Regions from separate parts of the Pseudoalteromonas sp. A25 genome, predicted to be linked through region 2. Evidence: predicted binding sites of a transcription regulator. Region 2 holds the regulator's gene; the other holds the start of a gene.
The links. The regulator LexA, encoded in region 2, represses DNA repair genes until DNA is damaged. The targets are predictions, from matches to a motif close to TACTGTATNNNNATACAGTA.
Positions count from the first base shown of each region.

Region 1: dinB (DNA polymerase IV) is a predicted target of LexA. The motif match lies at 2,195-2,214, and genes of this name have one in related genera.

Region 1 covers NZ_AP021846.1:2,912,163-2,916,347, reverse strand. Annotated here, with positions in the region: gene GDK41_RS12585 (substrate-binding periplasmic protein) at 1-283, opposite strand, end outside; gene GDK41_RS12580 (NUDIX hydrolase) at 409-927, opposite strand; gene GDK41_RS12575 (aldo/keto reductase) at 1,030-2,082, opposite strand; gene dinB (DNA polymerase IV) at 2,223-3,284, shown strand; gene GDK41_RS12565 (carbon starvation CstA family protein) at 3,361-4,185, shown strand, end outside.
Region 2 covers NZ_AP021847.1:363,176-367,360, reverse strand. Annotated here, with positions in the region: gene GDK41_RS18200 (glutathione S-transferase family protein) at 1-240, opposite strand, end outside; gene GDK41_RS18195 (type 1 glutamine amidotransferase domain-containing protein) at 250-921, opposite strand; gene lexA (transcriptional repressor LexA) at 1,247-1,864, shown strand; gene GDK41_RS18185 (two-component system response regulator) at 2,022-2,942, opposite strand; gene GDK41_RS18180 (response regulator) at 2,935-3,351, opposite strand; gene GDK41_RS18175 (PAS domain-containing sensor histidine kinase) at 3,354-4,185, opposite strand, start outside.

The DNA.
Region 1 (4,185 bases), on a different replicon from region 2:
TCTCTCGCTCAGCTGTTCTAAGTAATGAGAGCATCAATGCATCTGGCTTTTCTTGCAGCTCTTTGTAGGCTCTGGCCATGGGCAAAATCGAAAACTCCCCTTCAAGATCAGCGTGTTTAAGGGCTGCTTGGGTAATTTCAACGAGCGCACCAGAGGCAAGTCCTTTGGCATTTTTAAAGTGGTAAGGTGGCAAGTCTTCGGCATAAAACGTCAATGCATGCGCGTGCAATAGGGGCATTATAAACAGCACGATAAAGCTTACATGGCACAACACTTTGCTCATATTACCTCCAACAATCGACAAACCATTGTAGATAAATTATGCGCTCACGTATATGGGGGGTTGCTGTTAGGAATAAGTTTTCAAAAAAATCTTATAAAAACATACGCTTTTAGTGACAAATGCTGCTAAGGCATTAGCTCTGCTTTTATTTTACGTAATAAATGTAACTCTCGAACGAGTGACAGTCCCTGTTTTTCACTGCTTTCTAACGTACTTTGATTATGCGCAATCGCTTTATCAAGGCTGATCCAAACGGGTTTCATGCCATTGGCATGCTCGTAGTCTTCCATTTGCGGTTTGCTAAATTCACCGCATATTTCACACACGTAGCAATCTGACACAATGTGGATATTGTCATAGTCAGGTTTGTACCAAGGGCGGTATTCTTCATATCGTCCAAAAGGCGTTATGTGGGTTAAACTTTTAGCGCCTGTTTCTTCTTGTAGTTCTCGCAGTAGCGCCTGTTCAATGGTTTCGTGCTTATCCATACCACCACCAGGTAGTGAGTAATCATCATATCGGGCGGTATATAGCAACAAAATTTCTTCGCCTTTTATCACAATTGCTCGAGCTGTATGGCGAGTAAAGTGGCTACCTGAAGGTATATTCACAGCTGTTGAGTTGAGGTTTCGCATGATGCTCATATCACTGATGATTTAATTTGGCCGCGTAGTATACGCCAATTAAGAATAAAGATTAATTGCTTAAGGCACAGGAGGAGCTAGGCTGCTCCTGTGCGTATTGAGTTAGTAGGGGGATGGAAAGCGTTGTAACACAGCACCAATGTCATTAAGTTGCGCCTCACTTAAATGCAAATCAAAGGCATGGATGTTTTCTTTTAATTGGCACATTGTTGTAGCGCCAATAATTGTTGAAGTAACGCCATCTACTTGATTGACCCATGCAAGCGCTAGTTGTGCGGGAGTTACACCAAATTGCTTGGCTATCGAGTTGTATTCTTTCACTGCTTGGTTTGCTTGTGGCGTATCTCTAAACAAACCATTGCGCTGCATATAAGTCCAGCGCGAGCCCTCAGGCCTTGCACCATCAATATACTTACCGGTTAATGAGCCCGCCGCCAGTGGTGACCATGGTAAATAGGCTATGTCTTCATGAACGCAATTTTCAATCAAATAGGGCCAATCTTTCGTGTGCAATAAGTTGAATTCGTTTTGAATTGCAACGGGTCTGGCGAGGTTATGCTCTGAGCTTAAACGTAAATAAGTATTTATGCCCCAAGTGGTATCATCGGATAACCCCCAATGACGGATTTTTCCTTGTTTAATGCACGTTTGCAAAGCTTGTAAAATATCCAGCATTGACTCGATTTCTGCATCTCGGTCGACCTTTGAGAATGTCACCATACCGGGCCAATGCTTTGCAAAGTGAGGCGAAGTGCGGTTTGGCCAGTGCAGTTGGTAAAGGTCGATGTAATCGGTGTTTAAACGAGATAAAGAAGCATCAACGGCTTGGATAATAGATTGCCCGCAGATAGGCGCGCCTTCGCGGATCCAGCTGACACCGCCGCCTGAGATCTTTGTTGCCATTACTAACTGCTCGCGCTTTTCGCGATGTCGAGCCAGCCAATTGCCAATGATGGCTTCAGTTTTACCATAGGTTTGTGCTGATGGTGGCACGGCGTACAGCTCAGCCGTATCAATAAAGTTTATACCTTGGCTTAGTGCATAGTTAATTTGTTCATCGGCATCATGTTGATTGTTCTGCAAACCCCAGGTCATGCTCCCCAAACAGACTCTAGAAACCTCGAGTTCGCTACTGCCTAGTCGACTAAATTGCATGCTAAATCCTTGTTATAAGTTAGGTTCGACGATTAACGTCAAGACTAAACCAGTTTAGAGCATTCAAAGCGCGAGTAAAAGTTGCAAGATACCGAAAGTTATGAACATAATAATCTGTATATAAACACAGTATTTTGAACATGAGAAAATTCATACATATTGATATGGATTGTTTCTATGCCGCCGTTGAGATGCGCGACAATCCAGAACTTGCAAAAGTCCCTATGGCGATTGGTGGAAATAGCCATCGTGGCGTTTTGTCTACTTCTAACTATTTGGCGCGTGAATACGGTGTCCGCTCAGCTATGTCCAATTATCAAGCTAAGAAATTATGCCCTCATTTAGTGATAGTGCCCGGCAGAATGTCTGTTTATAAGGAAGTGTCTGCGCAAATAAGAGGGGTTTTTGCTCGCTATACCAATCTAATCGAACCGCTGTCTTTAGATGAAGCTTACTTGGATGTAACAGACTGTGCGCAGTTGGGAGGCAGTGCCACCTTGATAGCACAGCAAATTCGCGCTGATATCGAACGTGAAACGGGCTTAACCGCCTCAGCGGGTATCGCCCCCATCAAATTTTTAGCCAAAATAGCCAGCGATGAAAACAAGCCAAACGGTCAATTTGTTATTACACCCAATGAAGTGCATGACTTTATTGATACACTCCCTTTGAAAAAAATCCCCGGTGTGGGCAAAGTGACACAGCAAAAGTTATTGGCGCTTGGTTTTCAATATGGCTGTGATATCAAAAAAAGCAGTGAAGATTTTCTATATCAGCGCTTTGGTAAGTTTGGCTTAGTGCTTTGGCGGCGTTGTAATGGGATTGATGAGCGGCAAGTTGAAACACACAGAGTGAGAAAGTCTGTGGGAGTTGAGACTACATTTAGTGAAGATACTAGCGATGCGTTAGAGTTAACCCGCCGTTTAGTTGAATCACTATTTCCTGAACTGACACGTCGCGCTCAGCCTTATATTGAAAGTAGAGGTATGAACAAGCTGGGTGTTAAAGTGAAATTTTTTGACTTTCAAGTTGTGAGTAAGGAGTGTCAATACGACAGTTTAAACGTTGATGTTTTATCTACTTTGCTAAAAGAGTTACTGGCTCGTTATCCGAGTAAACCCGTGCGTTTGATAGGGATTAATATTGGTCTTCTCGAGAGCAAAAACGACCAAGCTCAACTTGGGCTATTTGACTGCGACTAAAAGGTAAGTGCTTTTTTTGTTAACTATGTTAATTTCACACGCTAAGCTAATACAAAAATAAGAGCAGGAGCCTAGAATGCAGTCAATCATGATAGTGCTATTTGGCATAATTGGTATGCTATTTGGCTGGTTTGTTTATTCCAAATTTATCGCCGAAAAAATCTTCAAAATGGACGATAATTTTGTCACGCCGGCACATGAACTAAATGATGGGGTGGACTTTGTGCCGACCAACAAAGTGGTGTTATGGGGGCACCATTTTACTTCTGTTGCTGGTGCTGCGCCGATAGTTGGGCCTGCCATTGCGGTTTATTGGGGTTGGGTACCTGCCGTGTTATGGGTAGTGATAGGTACTATTTTCTTTGCCGGTGTTCATGATATGGGGGCTCTTTGGGCCAGTGCTCGCCATAAAGGCAAGTCTATGGGAGCGCTGTCAGAAACGGTGATAGGCAAACGTACTCGTGCATTGTTTATGATTGTGGTGTTTCTTGTTTTACTTATGGTTAATGCGGTATTTGGTGTGGTGATCGCCAACTCATTTGTTGCCAACCCCAGTGCCGTGTTTCCTGCTTGGGCAGCGATAGCCGTTGCGCTAGTGATTGGCCAATTGCTAAAACGACAAGTGCCTTTGGTGCCGCTTTGCGTGGTCGGGGTGGCTATTTTGTATGCCACCATTTATATGGGCTCTAGTATGCCTTTGGCCCTACCTTCTGAGTTGTTTGGATTAACCGATAAAGCAAGCTGGATTGTGATCTTGTTTATCTATGCGGCTGTGGCTTCTTTGCTGCCTGTATGGATGCTTTTGCAGCCGCGTGATTTTATCAATGGTTTGCAGTTATTGGTTGGCTTGATACTGCTATATGGTGCGGTATTTGTTGTTATGCCAGATATTACCGCGCCA
Region 2 (4,185 bases):
CTCACTTGGTGCTTGATCAAGAATATACTCAATGATTGCGCCCGACTCGCAAAGCACCAAACCATTATGTTCAATAATAGGTGCTTTGCTTAGTGGGTGAACTTTTGCCAAGCTTGCTGGGGCCAAACGCGTTGCGCTATCACGTTCGTGCCGCTCAACTTCGTAGGGCAGGCCAAGCTCTTCTAATAGCCATAAAATTCGCGTTGAGCGAGATTGATTTAGGTGGTGTACTTTTATCATTTTCAGCTCTTATGACAATAGCTTTACTAAAGCTTCGCCCACAGCATGAGCGCTTGTTGGATTTTGGCCTGTAATGACACGGTCATCTTCAATTACAAATTCACCCCAAGGTTGTACTTTGCTGTATTTTGCTGCGTTACGAGTGAGCGATTCTTCTAATAAGAATGGAATATCATTAATAGTGCCAAAGTCTATTTCTTCTTCTCGGGTAAATGCGGTAACGTGTTTGTTAGCAAGTAAAGGCTCACCATTGCTTAATGTAATTGGTAATAATGCCGCTGGGCCATGGCATACTGCTGCAATGATACCGCCCGCTTCATAATGTTTTGCTGCCATGCCCCCAATGTCTTTATTGATTGCTAAGTCAGATAATAAGCCAAAGCCACCCGGGTAGAAAATCGCATCATAATCTTCAATATTCACCTGTGAAGCGACTAAGGTATTGTCGATCTGTGCTTTGAACGAAGAGTCACTTAATACTTGGCTATTCACGTCATCGCCTTCGATGTCTGTGCCGTAAAGAGGCGCCTTGCCACCTTGTATAGAGGCAATATCAAACGCAATGCTGTTGCTGTTCAATACATGAACCACGTGCGTTAGTTCTGGAGCATAGGTACCATTTGCCTGTTCTGTAGTGCCTAGTGTTGCATGGTTAGTAACTGGAATAAGTACTTTTTTCATAATGATTACCTTTGTATAAACGCCATCGACAATGAGATGAATCTCACACTATATTGATCTTTTAAAAATAACAATGAGTAGGCATGGCGAAACACTTTTGCTGTATAGCAAAAATAACATCGAGCAGACGTTATTAAGGTTCAAATACAGCTGATAAACGTGGTCAGTCGATAAAAAAACAGAGACCGTACCTTTTTGTATAAAAGGAATTTAAAAGCATATTGTTAGTTTAGAAATAATACTTTGATATTTCCCCTTCACCCATTGCGATTTTCTATTAACTGTATATACTCACAGTAAATGTACTGTATGGAAAACCAGTTGTATGCGTCCACTTACAAAAAGACAAGAACAAGTATTTGAACTAATCAAGGTGTTTATTAAAGATACGGGAATGCCTCCGACTCGAGCTGAGATTGCAGAAGCACTAGGGTTTAAAAGCGCGAATGCAGCCGAAGAGCACTTGAAGGCGCTAGCCAAAAAAGGTGTGATTGAAATGGTGCCTGGTGCGAGCCGTGGGATTAGATTAGTTGAAGAAATAGAGAAAGAAGATCCAGGACTACCTCTGATTGGGCGCGTAGCTGCTGGGGAGCCGATTTTAGCGCAGCAGCATGTAGAAACGCATTGCCAAATTGATGCTCACTTATTTAAACCAGCAGCCGATTACTTACTCAGAGTAAATGGTATGAGTATGAAGGATATAGGTATTTTAGACGGAGATTTGCTAGCAGTTCACAGTACTAAAGTTGCAGAAAATGGTCAGGTTGTTGTTGCTAGAGTTGAAGATGAAGTAACTGTTAAAAGATTGGAGAAGGCGGGGAAAAAAGTGCTTTTACATGCTGAAAATGAAGAGTTTTCGCCAATCACTGTTGATTTGGAGTATCAGTCTTTTGAGATTGAGGGCCTTGCTGTCGGCATTATTCGAAATAATAGCTGGGTTTGATATTGCAGAAGTTTTTTGATCGTGCTCCGAGTATTTGATACAGAGATATATTGACGAGCCTCATCCAATATCTATTTATGATGGCTTTTTATGGCCCTGCATAGCTCTACTGAAAGCGTGATGGAAAGCAGCTGATATTTACGATGATATGTGTTCGTCAATCTTTGTCCTTGCATATTCGAAAAGGTTTTCCCGCTTCTTTTGCTTCATACATCGAGGCATCGGCGTTTTGTATTAATTTGCTTTCGGTTTCGCCATCATCAGGAAAGAGTACCGCGCCTATACTCACTTCTAGGTGTATTTCATGGATTTGATTGTTGCTTCCTTCGATGCAGTAATTATCGGCAAGTAAGCTATACTTGTGCTGTGCCAGTTTCATGAGTTGGTTTTTGTCCGCTATATGTGGCGCGATTATAACGAACTCGTCTCCACCATACCTGGCTACAAAATCAGATGTTCGACGAAACATTTTTAGTTTCGCAGCAATGCCTCTTAAGAGCTGATCTCCAGCTTGATGCCCTAACTCATCATTAACGGCTTTAAAGTTATCTAAATCGATAAACAGCAAACCAAAACTTGTATCGTACCTGATAGCATCTTGAACATACTTATGTAGTTCGTTATCGAATGAGCCTCGGTTATTGAGCATAGTGAGTTTATCCATTACAACCATATTCTCTAGATTACGCTGCAATTCGAATCTCTCTTTTGAAAAAATGATTGTTCTAGCTAACAGAGAACTCGTTAGTTCATGTTTTGGAATGTAATCTTGAGCACCTAACTGGATGGTTTGCTCTCCAATTCTCTCATTTGAGTCGCCAGTGAGCACAACGATGGGAATGTTTGGCACGAAGTGTTTGACGGTAATAAGAGTGTTGAGCCCTGAGCTGTCTGGTAAATTGAGGTCAATGAGCAGAATGTCAGGTGAACATTGCCGTGTAGCTAATTTTAATGTAGCAAGGTTTTTTAAAGACTTAAGCTTAAACTGATGACGCCCATTATGGTTCACGAGGAACTGCTGTATTAAGTAAATATCATCTTCATTATCTTCTAAAAGATAAATTAGCCATTTATTCATTGTTGCTCCTAGCAAAGTGATTGTAAGTGAACCAGTATTTAGTAAGCACTTCGAGCAGCTCAATTAGGTCAACTACCTTACTAGGTTTTGTTATATATGACTTGGCGCCTAACGAGAAAGCGTGTTCAATATCAGAAGGCTGACTCGATGTTGTGTAACTAATTATACATAACTTATTGACCAAGCCCCTTTGCTTAATGTGCTTTAAGGCTTCTAGCCCCCCCATTTTTGGCATGTTTAAGTCTACAAGATAGAGCTTATCTCCCTTGAGACCGTGAGTATCTATATATTCCAAAAGCTGTTCACCATTTTGTAATACGATCAGATTTGGCTTTGGAGTAATGTATTCACATGCAGTTGTAAATAGGTAAACATCATCGGTGTCGTCATCCACTAATACTATATCCATACTTACCCCCGAGTGCTTGGTAGGTTAATAATAAAAGTGGTACCGTTACTCTTGTGACTTCGACACGCAATACTCCCGTTATGCAGTTTTATTATTTCTTTGCACATAGCTAATCCGATACCACTGCCTGAATATGTTACTCCATTGTCTAACCGTTTAAATGGCTCAAAGATACTCTGCCAATATGGTTCCTGAATGCCTATACCATTGTCTTGGTAATATATGATGATTTGATTGTCTCTAAGTTCGCTAAATACTTTTATTCTTGGTGTTATATCGCTCTCGATGAATTTAAGGCTATTTGCGATGAGGTTTTGGAACACCTGAACGAAGAGAGAGTTGTCTACTTCTAGAAGCTGATCTGGCGTGTCTACGGTAATTTGAGCTTTAGTTTCCTCAATCGCACAGCTGATCTGCTCGCATGTATCATCGATAAGGTTGCCTAAGGTTGTCTCGATAGGAATTAGTTTCTGTGATTGTAATCTAGATAATTTGAGTAAAGCTTGTATCATTACGCGCATTTTATCTGAAGCTTCAATGAGTCGAGACATTTCAAATTGCGCGTTTTCATCATTGCCAATGTAATTTTTTAATCTAACAGATAAACTATCAGTGAAAGCAATGATCTTTCTTAAAGGCTCTTGAAGATCATGAGAAGCTAGAAAAGCGAAGTGCTCTAAATTTTCATTTGATGACTTGAGCTTTTGCAATAGTTGGTCTTGCTCTGTTATATCGACAAAAGTACCCAGAAGTACTGTTGGCGTTCCATTTTTACTTCTAGTAATTATTGTGTGTACGGCGCTGCAACTAATCCAATGCCCATTCTTATGTTTT